DNA from 3 places in the Neobacillus sp. S1115 genome. Region 2 is predicted to be linked to each of the others. Evidence: riboswitches for the same ligand, from Rfam matches in the RefSeq annotation. Region 2 holds a riboswitch; each other region holds the start of a gene.
What was found. A riboswitch is a leader RNA that binds a small molecule or an ion and turns the genes downstream of it on or off. The one in region 2 is predicted to bind preQ1.
Positions count from the first base shown of each region.

Region 1: another riboswitch for preQ1. It lies ahead of queF (preQ(1) synthase); the one in region 2 lies ahead of ACZ5B7_RS05360 (QueT transporter family protein).
Region 3: another riboswitch for preQ1. It lies ahead of queC (7-cyano-7-deazaguanine synthase QueC); the one in region 2 lies ahead of ACZ5B7_RS05360 (QueT transporter family protein).

Region 1 covers NZ_AP038275.1:6,182,758-6,187,359, forward strand. Annotated here, with positions in the region: gene ACZ5B7_RS30000 (L,D-transpeptidase family protein) at 1-1,186, opposite strand, end outside; gene queF (preQ(1) synthase) at 1,392-1,892, opposite strand; PreQ1 riboswitch class I at 2,014-2,060, opposite strand; gene ACZ5B7_RS30010 (flavin monoamine oxidase family protein) at 2,184-3,743, opposite strand; gene ACZ5B7_RS30015 (LLM class flavin-dependent oxidoreductase) at 4,040-4,602, opposite strand, start outside.
Region 2 covers NZ_AP038275.1:1,099,680-1,104,281, forward strand. Annotated here, with positions in the region: gene ACZ5B7_RS05345 (citrate synthase/methylcitrate synthase) at 1-250, opposite strand, end outside; gene ACZ5B7_RS05350 (LysR family transcriptional regulator) at 359-1,237, shown strand; gene ACZ5B7_RS05355 (DinB family protein) at 1,294-1,818, opposite strand; gene ACZ5B7_RS05360 (QueT transporter family protein) at 1,945-2,469, opposite strand; PreQ1 riboswitch class I at 2,494-2,538, opposite strand; gene ACZ5B7_RS05365 (DUF4177 domain-containing protein) at 2,642-2,830, shown strand; gene ACZ5B7_RS05370 (glycoside hydrolase family 1 protein) at 2,983-4,425, shown strand.
Region 3 covers NZ_AP038275.1:4,015,228-4,019,829, reverse strand. Annotated here, with positions in the region: gene ACZ5B7_RS19430 (nuclease-related domain-containing protein) at 1-305, shown strand, start outside; gene ACZ5B7_RS19425 (MTH1187 family thiamine-binding protein) at 388-690, shown strand; gene ACZ5B7_RS19420 (helix-turn-helix transcriptional regulator) at 896-1,588, shown strand; gene folE (GTP cyclohydrolase I FolE) at 1,693-2,247, shown strand; gene ACZ5B7_RS19410 (CDGSH iron-sulfur domain-containing protein) at 2,261-2,467, shown strand; PreQ1 riboswitch class I at 2,632-2,674, shown strand; gene queC (7-cyano-7-deazaguanine synthase QueC) at 2,727-3,386, shown strand; gene queD (6-carboxytetrahydropterin synthase QueD) at 3,391-3,873, shown strand; gene queE (7-carboxy-7-deazaguanine synthase QueE) at 3,866-4,594, shown strand.

The sequences.
Region 1 (4,602 bases), 1.2 Mb from region 2:
ACCATTTTCCTTTATAATTAATCCAGCCGGTCTTCATGCCTTCAATTTGGTCAAGATAGTACCATTTTTCTCCATCTTTCACCCACCCGGTTTGCATCACTCCATCGGCGGCAAAATAATATTTCTTGTCGCCCGCTTCAAGCCAGCCGGTCTTCATGGCTCCGGTATTATCTAAATAATATCTATTTCCGCCGTCCTCCAGCCAACCAGTTTTCATCGCGCCGGCAGGGTCAAGGAAATATTTCATTCCGCCTTCCTCGATCCAGCCGGTTTTCATTGCCCCGGCAGCGTCAAAGTAATACTTATTGCCACCGTCTTCTAACCACCCCGTTTTCGCTGCACCGTCTTTATCAAGATAGAATTTTTGACCGCCATCTTCCAGCCAGCCGATCTTCATCACACCATCATTTGCAAAATAATATTTCTTCCCTTTAATCTCTTGCCAGCCTGTTTTCAACACACCGCTGCTATCCAAATAATATTTCTTGCCGCTATCCGTCAGCCAGCCGGTCTTCATTATTCCGTTTTTATCAAAGAAATATTTTTTGCCATTTATCGTCTGCCAGCCTGTTTTTACCGCTCCATTTTCATAATAATACTTATTGCCACCTGCTTGCACCCAGCCGTTTTGAATTTGTGGTGCCGGCGTACCTTGATTCTCCCCATTAACTGGTACGGTTACTCCGTATCCATTAGCCATGGCGATAGTATCAAAACTATCACCGGAATGGGTAATAACCACCTCAGTATAATTTTGAATTCGGTCAAAAAGCCATCGAATTTCAGAGTTATGCATACGCACACAGCCTGAGCTGACGTACCGGCCGATGGAGCTTTCATTGTTATTCCCATGGATGCCATAGGTGGTTCCATAGGTTCCTCTTGCCTCAAGGCCCATCCAGCGGTCGCCTAGTGGGTTGCGAGGGTCCCCTCCGGCAATATGGCCTGTATAATAAGGGCGATTTACAATTTTATTAACAATCCTAAATTTCCCTTCGGGAGTTAAGTCCCTTGACCTCCCTGTCGCCACCTTAAAAGTCCTTACTAATGTGCCTCCATCGTAATATGCTAGGGTATTTGTCTTCTTATTAATAATAATTAACTGAGAAGTAGCAGCCTCTGATTGGCTTGAAAAGAAAAAGAAAGTTAATACAAAAATTAAAACCGCAGACGAAAATTTCCTCATATTTCTCTCCCCAATTCTGTTGATGATTATAAAGTACCACGAATCGGAGGAATATTTTGTCAAATTTTAGCAATAAATTTGTAAAATTTCTAATTTTTTAACGTAGGTGGAAATATTGTAAAGATTTTTTAATAAAAAACCTCCCATGGCCTTAGGACCAAAGGAGGGAGGGGATTTCTGAGTATATCTTCTTGTTAACTGTATCTTATCGGTTATCCACCTTTTCAGGATAAAGGTCATGATTCATCAACCGGAATTGGGCCATTTCTTCATACTTGGTTCCCGGTTTACCATAGTTGCACCATGGGTCAATGGAAATTCCGCCGCGCGGCGTAAATTTGCCCCAAACCTCAATGTACCGTGGATCCAGAAGCTTGATTAAATCATTCATGATGATGTTGACACAGTCTTCATGGAAATCGCCGTGGTTACGGAAGCTGAACAGATATAATTTCAGCGACTTGCTTTCAACGATTTTCTGATCCGGGATATAAGAAATATACATCGTTGCAAAATCCGGCTGTCCCGTCAGCGGGCAAAGGCTTGTAAACTCAGGGCAGTTAAACTTTACAAAAAAGTCGCGGTTTGGATGCAGGTTATCGACAGCCTCCAAGACCTCCGGCGCATATTCAAATAAGTATTTGGTGCCCTGATTTCCGAGCAGTGTTAAATCCTTTAAACCTTGTTCATCTGTACGTCCAGACATAAAAAAACCTCCTGTAAATGTGCCCCAGCACTTTCACAAGAGAGGTTCTTCACCATTCTAATCAAACTAAGGGGATAAAAGCAGAAAAGCCACATCCTTATGGACATGGCTTTATTGACATGAATCCATAGTTTTTTATAGAGGGTATCAGCTATGAACCTCTCCCGTTCGATACGGGTATTCTATTTTCTATATAATACTATAATGAACACTTTCCTATACGTCAAATGGAAATCACAGGGGAGGTTCTTTTACATCGGAAGCAAAAGAACCGTCCCCCTTGCATCCTTTTTATGGTAAGTCATTAATTACCTCTTTCGCAGCCCTTTCCCCGGATTCCACCGCTCCGTTTAAATAGCCTGGATACTTAATGGAGGTGTGTTCACCAGCGAAGAAGATATTGCCTTCCCGCTCTCCAACTATTCCGGCAAATTTTGTGTAATTGCCTACTTTCCAGTAAGAATAGGCTCCTTTTGACCATTGGTTGCTAAGCCAGTGATCAACCGTGGCTAAACCATTCCAATTACTTGTACTTCCTGGCAACACGGGGTCTAACTTGTCCAAGAAACTTTTAGCAATCTCATTCTTTTCTGTTACTGTTAACGCAGAAAGTTTGGCTGCTGTTTCGCCTCCCGTATAATTGACCAAAATTCCTGAAATGCCTTGTTGGGTACGTGAGGATTCGAAGGTCTGCTGGTAGCCAGTATCCGTAAAGGTTTCTCCATTATTCCCAAGGTCATTCCAGAATCGCTTAGCAAACTGTGCATGGAGCTTTGTATTTACACCCATTCCCAATTCTTCAATCGCTATTTTCTTTAAGTCTCGAAAGCTGGCATTCTCAAAATCTATCGTTTTTAAAATCTTAAATGGTATAGCCAGAATAACTTTATCGGCCAAAACCTCCCATTCCTTTATACGATTTCGAAAGGTAAGTCTTATTTCATTTTGGCTGGTTTGTTCAATTTTTATAAGAGGGGAATTTAACTCGATTTGTCCTGTAAGATTGTCAGCTAATAAGGTGGGGAGCTGATCATTTCCACCTCTAATATGAAAGCATTCATCTGAGTCTCCATATATGTGAAAATGATCCTTTTGGGCAAAGCCCAACATATAGAGGAGATTTAATGCACTCTGCAGACTTGCATCTGCTCCATTTTCGACGGTATATGCAACTTCCAATAATTTGCCGAATTTGGATTGAATTCCTCCCGGTACAATTTCATTAATATAATCCAACACTGACATATGATCCAGTTCATACCCACGGTCAGTATAATGATTGTAAAGTGTGGTCTCACCAACCTCTAATAAATCCTTTTTGAGTTTAGGCAAAATATGCATAAAATCATTTGTGACTTCCTCAAAGGTATAGGAGCAGCCATCAAAAAAATAAAATGGCATTGTCCCTGTTGGTTCTGCCATCACTACATTATCAAATTTCAAGCCAAGCTCTTTTCCCAATTCTTGAATCTCTTTATGACCTGTATCTATTAATTCCCCACCGCGTTCGACGATTTGGCCGTCTTTAAAATGCCCCCTTCTTGTCCAACAACGCCCCCCAACACGATTGGCCGCTTCATAAATCGTTGAGATAATTCCCTCTTGTTTAAGACGAAAGGCGCTCGTGAGTCCCGCTAATCCTGCTCCCACAATGACTACCCTTGGTGCTTTATGAAAACCATCACTCTTTTTTATTAACTGCTTTATTTCCTTTGCTTTAATGACTTCGACTTTTTGTAATGTGGCATCTTCCTTCAAATTAGCTTGTCCAGTGCTTTTTTCCTTTTCCACTGCGGCACTGGCCACAGCAAAAGACTTCTGCAAAATACCTGCTAATGGTGTACGTGCCAAAGCCTGTCCTCCTTTTGCAAAAATAGATCATGCTAATGATTGAATTACTATCCTGTGATAGTAATATCTATCAATAAAATATGCATGGCTTCTCTTTTTGGCTTTAGGCAAGCAGTAGGTCATCTGGTTTATTTTTATCAACGGACTGGGTGACCTGTAGATACTTAGGAACACAATGGCTAGCAGCATGGCCAGAATTCCCATTTATGCGGCTTTAGCAGGGAGTAAAAAATGACTGTTTTTAGTTTATAAACGCAAAAAAGGAGCCCCTTTTTTGGGACCCCAACTACTGATGCTTACAATGAAACAGGCTGTTTAACTGCTTTGTTTGTTTCGCGTCGAACAACCGGCGCCACCTTGGTCGCCAAAAGTTCGATGGATTCTGCTACCTTTTTAAATGGCATGCCGCCGATATCCATTTGCGCCATAAAACGTTGATGCCCGAAAACCTCATATTGGCGGAGGATTTTTTCAGTAATCTCCTGCGGACTGCCGACAAACAGGGCAGTTTCCGGTCCAGTAAGCTTATCAAACTCCTCTCGCGCCATGGCATTTACTCCGTGTTCCTGATTGAAAAAACCACGATAATTTGCGTAATAAGGGAAATAATTGTCTTTCGCCAGTTGGCTCGTCTCTGAAATAAACGCATGTCCCGTTACGGCCACCTTTAAATCATCAAGCGCAAACCCAGCTTCTGTTGCTGTCTTGCGATATACTTCCACAATCTGCTTAAATCTCATCGGATCACCGCCAAGGATCGCCATTGTTAAGCCCGCGCCATATTTACCTGCACGAATCGCGCTTTCCGGCGAACCGCCGACTCCTACCCAAAACGGAATCCCCTTTTGGACAGGCCTAG
Region 2 (4,602 bases):
GAAGGTCGATTAACTTTTTTATATTTTCCGGAAGTTCACGGTTGCTCTTTAACTCATTTTTCAAAGCTCGTAACTGAGCATCATCAGGTAAGTAGCCGTGCCAGAGCAGGTAGGCAACTTCTTCAAATGAGTAACGGTTAGTAAGCCTTCCGATTTCATATCCCCGATAAATAAGCTCTCCCTTTTCACCATCAATATGACTGATCAATGTTTCGGCGGCGACAATTCCTTTTAAACCCTTCTGAATCATACAAAATCTCTCCTTCCTTTATTTGTTAATAGTTTATATAATAAATTTGATTAATGGAATTAAATAATTTTAAACGAATTGATTAATTTTCTTAATAAGGAGGAGAATATGGAATTCCAATGGCTTAACACGTTTATTACGGCAGCTGATTGCGGGAATTTCCGCAGAACGGCGGAAATCCTCTATATTTCACAGCCATCTGTAACGGTTCATATAAAACAATTGGAACAAGAGCTCGGTATTCAATTATTTGATCGGGATGGAAAAAAAGTAAAACTAACTGAAGCGGGGAGGAGATATTTGGTTCATGCAAAAAAACTGATAGAGGTTTATCAGGGGGGACTCGAGGACATTCACTCGTTTAGTCAAGGCTACACAACGAAATTTTCCATTGCCATATCACCTTTAATCGCAGATACCATCCTGCCATATGTTTTAAAAAGCTATACAAACAAGCATCCGGAAGTAGAAATCTCGGTTAAAATCATTGAATCCGTTGGTATCGAAGAAGCGGTATTAAGGGAGGAAGTTGATATCGGGCTGTCCTGTTTACACAGCCTTCATCCTGAATTGATTAGTGAGCTTTTATATAGGGATAGGGTTATTCTAGTTGCGCCTCATGATGGGAGAGATTCCGAAACAGCACCACCGTTAGATGAAGAAGAGGTTTTAACATCGAACTATTTGTTAACCCATAATCACCCAGGTTACTGGGATGTTCTTTGCCACGCGGTAAAAAGCAAATATCCAAAGGTGAAAATGATGAAAGTGTCACAGGTACACATTACAAAAAGATTCATCGTTGAAGGGCTGGGTGTCTCTTTCCTTCCGACATCAACGGTCAGAAGAGAGCTGCTAGAAGGGAGGCTCTTAGAAGTAGACTGCCAAACCATCCACCTGCCCGAAGCAAACACCTACGCCATCATGAAATACGACCACTCCAAACAAAAAGAATTTCTCGAGTTTATCTCAAACTATCGGATTTAAAAAACAGTGTCCGCCTGAGGAGGACACTGTCCACGAGCGGTGCCTGACACCACCCGTTATTTCAAATTAGTTAAGTATCGGTCTGTCACGATGCTGAGGTGGTGGATTGCATGGCCGGCGATGATGTAGGCGATGGCGCGGGTGGTGACCTCCGTGCCATTGGCGTTGCCGCCATTTGTCCAGGCTGACTCTGGCATGTTCTCGATCAGCGTGATAGTTGCTTTCCTGACTGCGATGAAGTCAGCAAGGATAGATTTTAGTGGCAGCTCTCCCATTTGTGCTCCAGCCACATAATCATTCTCGTCAAACCCTGCTAATGGAGTTTTGTCGCCGCGGCCAACTCGAAGCAGGCGGTAGCTCATGATCCTCTCAGTATCTGCCATATGGCCGAGTACTTCCTTGATGCTCCATTTACCAGGTTCATAGCGGAATTGCGCATCTTCCACTGAAATCCCTTCGAAAAGAGAAACCGCTTTTTCAAGGCCTTCCTTAAGAATCTGCAATAAATCTCCTTCTGGAACTAACTGAACATACGGTACATAATAATCTGGAAACTCATTGTTATTAGGACGCTGCAACATTCGAAAAACCCCTTTCAAAAGTCTGAAAAATTAACTACCTTCATTTTAGAGTTTTTTTGAAATAAATACCATAAAAAAGAGCTGCCGCCTGGGGTGTACCCCTGAAGCAACAGCTCTTGAAATCTTTTATTTAAAGATTTTATCAAAATGAACGCGTTTGTTAATGAAATACATGACTGGCATGCCGACAGCCATTACAACGAACTCCCCAACTGCAGTAGTTAACCATGTAAATAGGAATGGCAGATTGAACGCCAAATGCAGTTCAATCGCAATGAGAAACATCGTAAAAGTGAACACCAACGTATTCACAATCATCCGAGCCCAGATTCCTTTAATAAACCGCGCACTTAAAATCGTAATGACCAAAGCAATCAAAGATTGGCCAACTCCGAAAATGAGGTCATAGGCCTTCATTGGCGAGAAAAATAAATTCGTTAAAAATACCCCTAAAATGATCCCGTAGAGATACTTTTTATTGAAAACGATGAGATGGTTAAACATCTCTGAAACGCGGAATTGCACCTGGGTAAACCCAAATGGCTGAATTAATGCCGAAACGGCGATGTACAAAGCTGCGACAATACCGTTTACAACAATCTCCCGCACCTTGCTGTTTGCAGCGCCCGAATTATACTGGGCGTCTAGCATATTTGTTGTTTTTTCCATATTCATTTCTCCTTAGTTTTTTATAGTGGGAGGTTCTCGAACCACTTAAGGTAATATATTAACAAACTATTATATTAATACATAAAAAAATGGCAGTCAATTACAGTTTTTGGGATAATGAGAATATAAAAAATATAATTTGCGGAGGGGAACCATGTACGAATATAAATTTGAAAAAATTGAGCTAAGCAAATTAAGCGGAAAACCTAAAGGGGATTATCAGGAAATTATTCATCAGAACGCGAGGAACGGCTGGAGGTTGGTCCAGATTTTTGCGCCGGGAATTGCTGCATATGGGTCTGCGGCTTATTATGAAGCCATATTTGAAAGAAAAGTAGATTAAATGAAAATTGGTCGGGGCTGACACAAGAATTTGAGTTAGCCCTTTTGTCTTTGTGTTTCTAAAATTCCTTACATCTTTCTGAGTAAAAAACGAATAATAAAATGGTACATAAAGTTTCCAAAATTAATTTTAATATAAAGGAAGAAATCTAAATGAATCAACATAATGCCAGATTCCCCGAAGGATTTCTCTGGGGCGGCGCAACTGCTGCCAATCAAATAGAAGGCGGATTTCGCGAAGGCAATAAAGGTTTGAATATCTCAGATGTTCTACCTGGAGGGAAAGAGCGCCTGAAAATATTGATGTCGCCTGGATTTAACTTTGAGATTGATCATCAGAAATATAGGTACCCAAACCATGAAGCGATTGATTTTTATCATCGTTATAAGGAGGATATCGCCTTGTTTGCGGAAATGGGCTTCAAAGTATTTCGGATGTCGATTGCGTGGACAAGAATTTTTCCAAATGGTGATGAGTTAGAACCGAATGAAGCGGGTCTGGCTTTTTATGACCGGGTCTTTGATGAATTACATAAGTATGGAATCGAACCGGTTGTGACCATCTCTCACTATGAAATGCCGTTGCATTTGGTGAAAGAATACGGCGGCTGGCGAAGCCGTCAGGTTGTTACTTTCTTTGAAAGATATGCAACGGCGCTTTTTAACCGATTTAAGGATAAAGTGAAATATTGGATGACCTTTAATGAAATAAATGGCGCCTTGAAGATGCCAATCATGAGCATGGGCTTCTCGCCTGACAGAGAAGATGACCGTTATCAAGAAACCTTTCAGGCTTTCCATCATCAGTTTGTTGCCAGTGCTATCGCGGTTAAAGCATGTAAAAAAATCATGCCAGATGCACAGATTGGCTGTATGATTCTGTTTGCACCTGTTTATTCTTACGATAGTAACCCGGAAAACGTCCTCTATGCCTTAAAAGAAGAGGAACTGTTTAACTATTTTTGCGCAGATGTTCATGTGCGCGGGGAGTACCCTTCCTTCATTCAGCGCTTCTTTAAAGAGCATAGTGTTGAACTTGAGATTCAGAATGGGGACTTGGAATTAATCAAAGAAGGAACGGTAGATTATATTGGCTTAAGCTATTACATGTCCCGTACTGATAAAAAAGTTAAGGCTGAAGAGGAAAAGGCAAATGGAAATATTGTCGGAGGAGTGAAGAACCCATTCCTGAAAGCAAGCGATTGGGGCTGGGAGATTGACCCTGCCGGTTTGCGAATCAGCTTAAACAGGCTGTATGGAAGATACCAGGTGCCGTTATTTGTTGTAGAAAATGGGTTAGGGGCGTATGACCAAGTGGAGGAAGACGGTACCATCAACGATAATCACCGGATAGATTACCTTCGTGAACATATCAAAGCCATGGGAGAGGCAATTGAAGATGGAGTAGAGCTAATGGGCTATACAAGCTGGGGCTGTATTGATTTAGTCAGTATGTCTACTGGTGAAATGTCCAAGCGTTATGGATTTATCTACGTCGACAAGCATGATGACGGCAGCGGTACATTAGAGCGTAAACCGAAAAAGTCATTCCATTGGTATAAAAATGTCATTGCAACTAATGGGGAGCAACTATAGTAATAAAAAAATCGGTATCTTTTTGAGGTACCGATTTTTCCATTTGTATTTCACAGTGGCGTCATTTTCGGATTCGCAGATAAAATTGAGAATTCGCGGATATATTGAAAAATCCGCAGATATAATCTGAAATTCGCAGATAAAATGAAAAATTTGCAGATATATTTCAATAATCCG
Region 3 (4,602 bases), 2.9 Mb from region 2:
GGCAAAATAAAGCACATATTAACGCGTTAAAGTTTGCATTGGGAAAAGCTGATGAAACTCTATTTAAATCCTATATTGTCTTTAGCGAGCGCTGCACATTAAAGAAAATAAATGTAACCTCTCCCAATGTAAAAGTTTTAAAAAGAAATGCTCTGCTATCATCCATAAAAAAAGAAATTACAAATACAAGGAACATAATGACACAAATAGAAATCGACAGGATGTACACTAATTTACATAAATTTTCACTGGCCGATTCTAACGTTAAACAGGCCCATATTAAACAGATTCAAATGAAAAGATAATTTGCTAACTAAGTCTGCGAATTTTTGTCCCCACCATTTCATATGATATTCTTTTTATATAAAGAATTAGGAGGATGAAGCTATGGCTATCATTGATATAACGGTTATCCCTGTAGGGACAGGCACAACAAGTGTCAGCGAATATGTTGCAGAAATACATAAGGTTCTTCAGCAATACGAAGACAGTGTGAAGTACCAGTTAACCCCGATGAGCACGTTAATTGAAGGGGATTTAACATTACTGCTTAAAATTGTCCAAGAAATTCATGAGGTTCCTTTCCAAAAAGGCTTGCAGAGAGTCTGCACAAATCTCCGAATTGATGACCGTCGTGACAAGGAACATTCGATGGAGCGGAAATTGCAGTCAGTGCAGACAAAACTATAAGAAAAACAAAAGGGTGCAGTTTTGAAACATATAAATATTAATTAATAAAACATTCCTCAATTGAAGAGGGATGTTTTTTTTGCATCAAGTACCAACACGCAAACCTTTTGGAAATGAAATAATCAATTTTTTCAATAAAAAACTTGAACTATTATTTGGGGTCGTGAATATATATTTAAGAAAAAGAAAAAAGCGGGGAGGTAAAATGTTGAGTTTTCAGGCAGAACACTTATCAGAACCGAGGAGGAGAATTATACATGTCATAAAAAGTAATGGAGCATCATCGATGAGTGAAATTGCTTCATTACTGGATATTTCTGGTGAAGGCGTAAGGCAGCATCTCGTGCAATTAGAAAAGGATGGCTGGATTAGCCGGTTTGCTGAAAAAAGCAATGGAATTGGACGCCCGCATATACGCTATCGTTTGACCACCGCTGGAGAGCATCTTTTTGAAAAAAATTACGATCACTTAACAATAGAAGTTTTGGATACCATGGTCAATAACTTGGGAGAAAACGCGCTGAAACAAGTACTGTCCGCCATGATAGAAGAAAGAGTTCGTGAATGGGAACCGAAAATGTTTGGGCTAAGTACAATCGATCGATTAAAAGTCCTCAAGGATTTTTATATAAAAAACGACTTTTATATGGATGTTGAAAGTAAGGACACAGATTATTACCTGATTGAGCGGAATTGTCCATTTCATAATGTTGCTTTACGGCGGCCAATTCTGTGCAGTGTTACTGTTTCTGTTCTGACTCATTTGCTGGGATGTAAGGTAACAAGAGAGCAGCGTCTTCAAAATGGGGATGGCTGTTGTTCCTTTCATGTACAAATAAATGAGCCTGTCGATGGAAATATACCGCGGATCATCATAGAGGATGAAAAGTCCAATTAAACAAAAGGAATGGTGTGAAAATGACCCATGATCAATTCCTTATTTTGTGCAGGAAATTTCCAAAAATTTTTAATTCATTGTCACTTGAGGCGAATGAAAGCTATATGGAGGTCAATAGGATTACGGATGCAATTGGGAAATTAATAAAGCTATGTGGTGATGATCCCGACCGAGATGGATTGCAAGACACACCATATAGAGTTCTAAAAGCATTTCTGGAATATACAGAAGGGTATCATGAGGACCCGAAACTACATTTGGAAAAGACATTTGATATTCATCATAAAGGGTTGATTTTAACGAAAGACATTGAGTTTTATTCCATTTGTGAACATCATTTCTCTCCCTTTTTTGGGGTGGCCCATGTAGGTTATCTTCCAAATGAAAAAATTACAGGTTTATCCAAGATCGGCAGGATGGTTGACGGGTATGCTAAAAGATTCCAAGTACAAGAGAGACTGACAAATCAAATCGCAACAGCAATGGAAGCGGTTTTGGAACCGAAAGGAACGATGGTTGTCGTCGAAGCAAAGCATATGTGCATGTGCAGCAGGGGAACGAAAAAATCTGATGCGTTCACGACAACTACCAGTTTCCGAGGAATATTTGAAAATCGATCTGATTTACGTGCCGAGTTTTTTTCAATAATTAAAAGTTAGGAGAATGATAGGTATGGATAATCAAATAAAAATCTCAGATAATGGTCCGTTGGTCGTAACAGGTGATATTCAGTTAACCGATTCAGAAGGAAATGAATTTTCCAAAAAGGGGAAAGTTTATCTTTGCCGCTGCGGTTTGTCCAGTAAAAAGCCATTTTGTGATGGTTCTCATAAGAAAGGCGGATTTGAAAGCAGTCCAAGAGCAACTGATGCCACATAATATCTTAAATTAAAGAATAGGCGCCTAGATTGGCGTCATTTTCATATTAGGAAGTTAATTATTAATGCTTAAAAAAAATGTGGAAATATCGTCAAGCAGATTGAAAAATTTATAAATTGGTTTATAATCATATAGTTGAATGAAAAATAGAAAATCCGCACCCTGCGGTAGAGGTTCTAGCTACCCTCTTTAAAAAACTAAGGAAAACAGGACTGCTTTCTTTAGTAGTCCTGTTTTTCTATTTAAAGGAGAATTTATGATGAAGAAAGATAAAGCAGTTGTAGTTTTTAGCGGCGGACAGGACAGCACCACCTGTTTGTTTTGGGCATTGGAACGATTTGAAGAAGTAGTGGCGGTTACGTTTAACTATAATCAAAGGCACAAACTTGAAATTGAGTGTGCCCAAAATATCGCGAATGAACTTGGAATAGAGCATCATATTTTAGATATGTCATTGTTAAACCAACTGGCACCAAACGCCTTAACACGTAAGGACATTGAGGTGAAGGATGGAGAAAATGGTGAATTGCCTTCCACTTTTGTACCGGGACGGAACCTGTTATTCATCTCTTTTGCAGGGGTGCTGGCAAGCCAGGTTGGGGCTAAGCACATTGTTACCGGTGTTTGTGAAACGGATTTTAGCGGTTATCCTGATTGCCGTGATGTTTTTATAAAATCCTTAAATGTCACATTGAACCTGTCGATGGACAAGGAATTTGTTATTCATACCCCATTAATGTGGCTGGACAAAGCTGAAACCTGGCAAATGGCAGATAATCTGAATGCCTTGGATTTTGTTAGGGAAAAAACATTAACCTGCTATAACGGGATCATTGCCGATGGCTGCGGTGAATGCCCGGCTTGTAAACTAAGAAAACGCGGCCTTGATCAATATTTAAGCACACGAGAGGAGTTGTAACGCAATGTATGGCTTTCGAATTGTCGATAAACTCCAAAAAATAGATGAAGATATCAACCGCAGTCAATTGAAATACCATCACAAACGTGTTCTTGTGAGCAAAGAATTCACATTTGATGCTGCCCATCATTTGCATTGCTATGAAGGCAAATGCAAAAACCTTCATGGCCATACGTATAAAGTCATTTTTGGAATCAGCGGCTACGTTGATGACCGTGGCTTGATGATGGATTTCGGGGAGATAAAAGATATTTGGAAAAATGAAATTGAAATTCATCTGGATCATCGCTATTTAAATGAAACCTTACCGCCAATGAATACCACGGCTGAAAACATGGTGGTCTGGATTTATGAAAAGATGGCTGAGGCGCTTACGAAAGAAGAGCGGAAGAATCAGTATAGTGGCGCAAGAGTGGAATTTGTTCGGTTGTTTGAGACACCGACAAGCTATGCGGAAGCTAGACGGGAGTGGATGGAAGTTGAGTAAAATACCCGTAATGGAAATTTTCGGACCTACCATCCAAGGGGAAGGGATGGTCATCGGCCAGAAAACGATGTTTGTAAGAACTGCTGGCTGTGATTATTCCTGCAGCTGGTGCGACTCCGCCTTTACCTGGGATGGCACCGGTAAAAATGATATTCGCATGATGGAAGCAGAGGAAATTTGGAAAGAGATGAAGCGAATCGGCGGCATGAATTTCTCCTTTGTCACAATTTCAGGCGGGAATCCTGCGTTATTGAAAAATCTCGATGAATTCATTAAGATCCTAAAAGATAATCAAATAAAAATTGGTCTCGAAACCCAAGGGAGCAGGTGGCAGGAGTGGTTTTATGAGATTGATGAATTAACCATTTCCCCCAAGCCGCCAAGCTCGAAAATGGAGACGGATTTTGAAATTTTAGATGAAATCATTGGGAAACTTACACAAAATAATTTAGCGCAACAATTCAGCTTAAAGATTGTGGTATTTGATGATCTTGATTATGAATATGCCAGAGCAGTTCATTTCCGTTATCCGGATGTTCCCTTCTTTGTACAGGTTGGTAATGATCATCTGTCAACAATGGATAATCAGGAGCTGCTTCTGCATCTTATTAATAAATATGAAAGACTGATAGACAAGGTCATGCAGGACTCCGAAATGAATAATGTGAAGGTTCTTCCGCAATTGCATACTTTTTTGTGGGGAAATAAAAGAGGAGTTTAGGTGAAAAA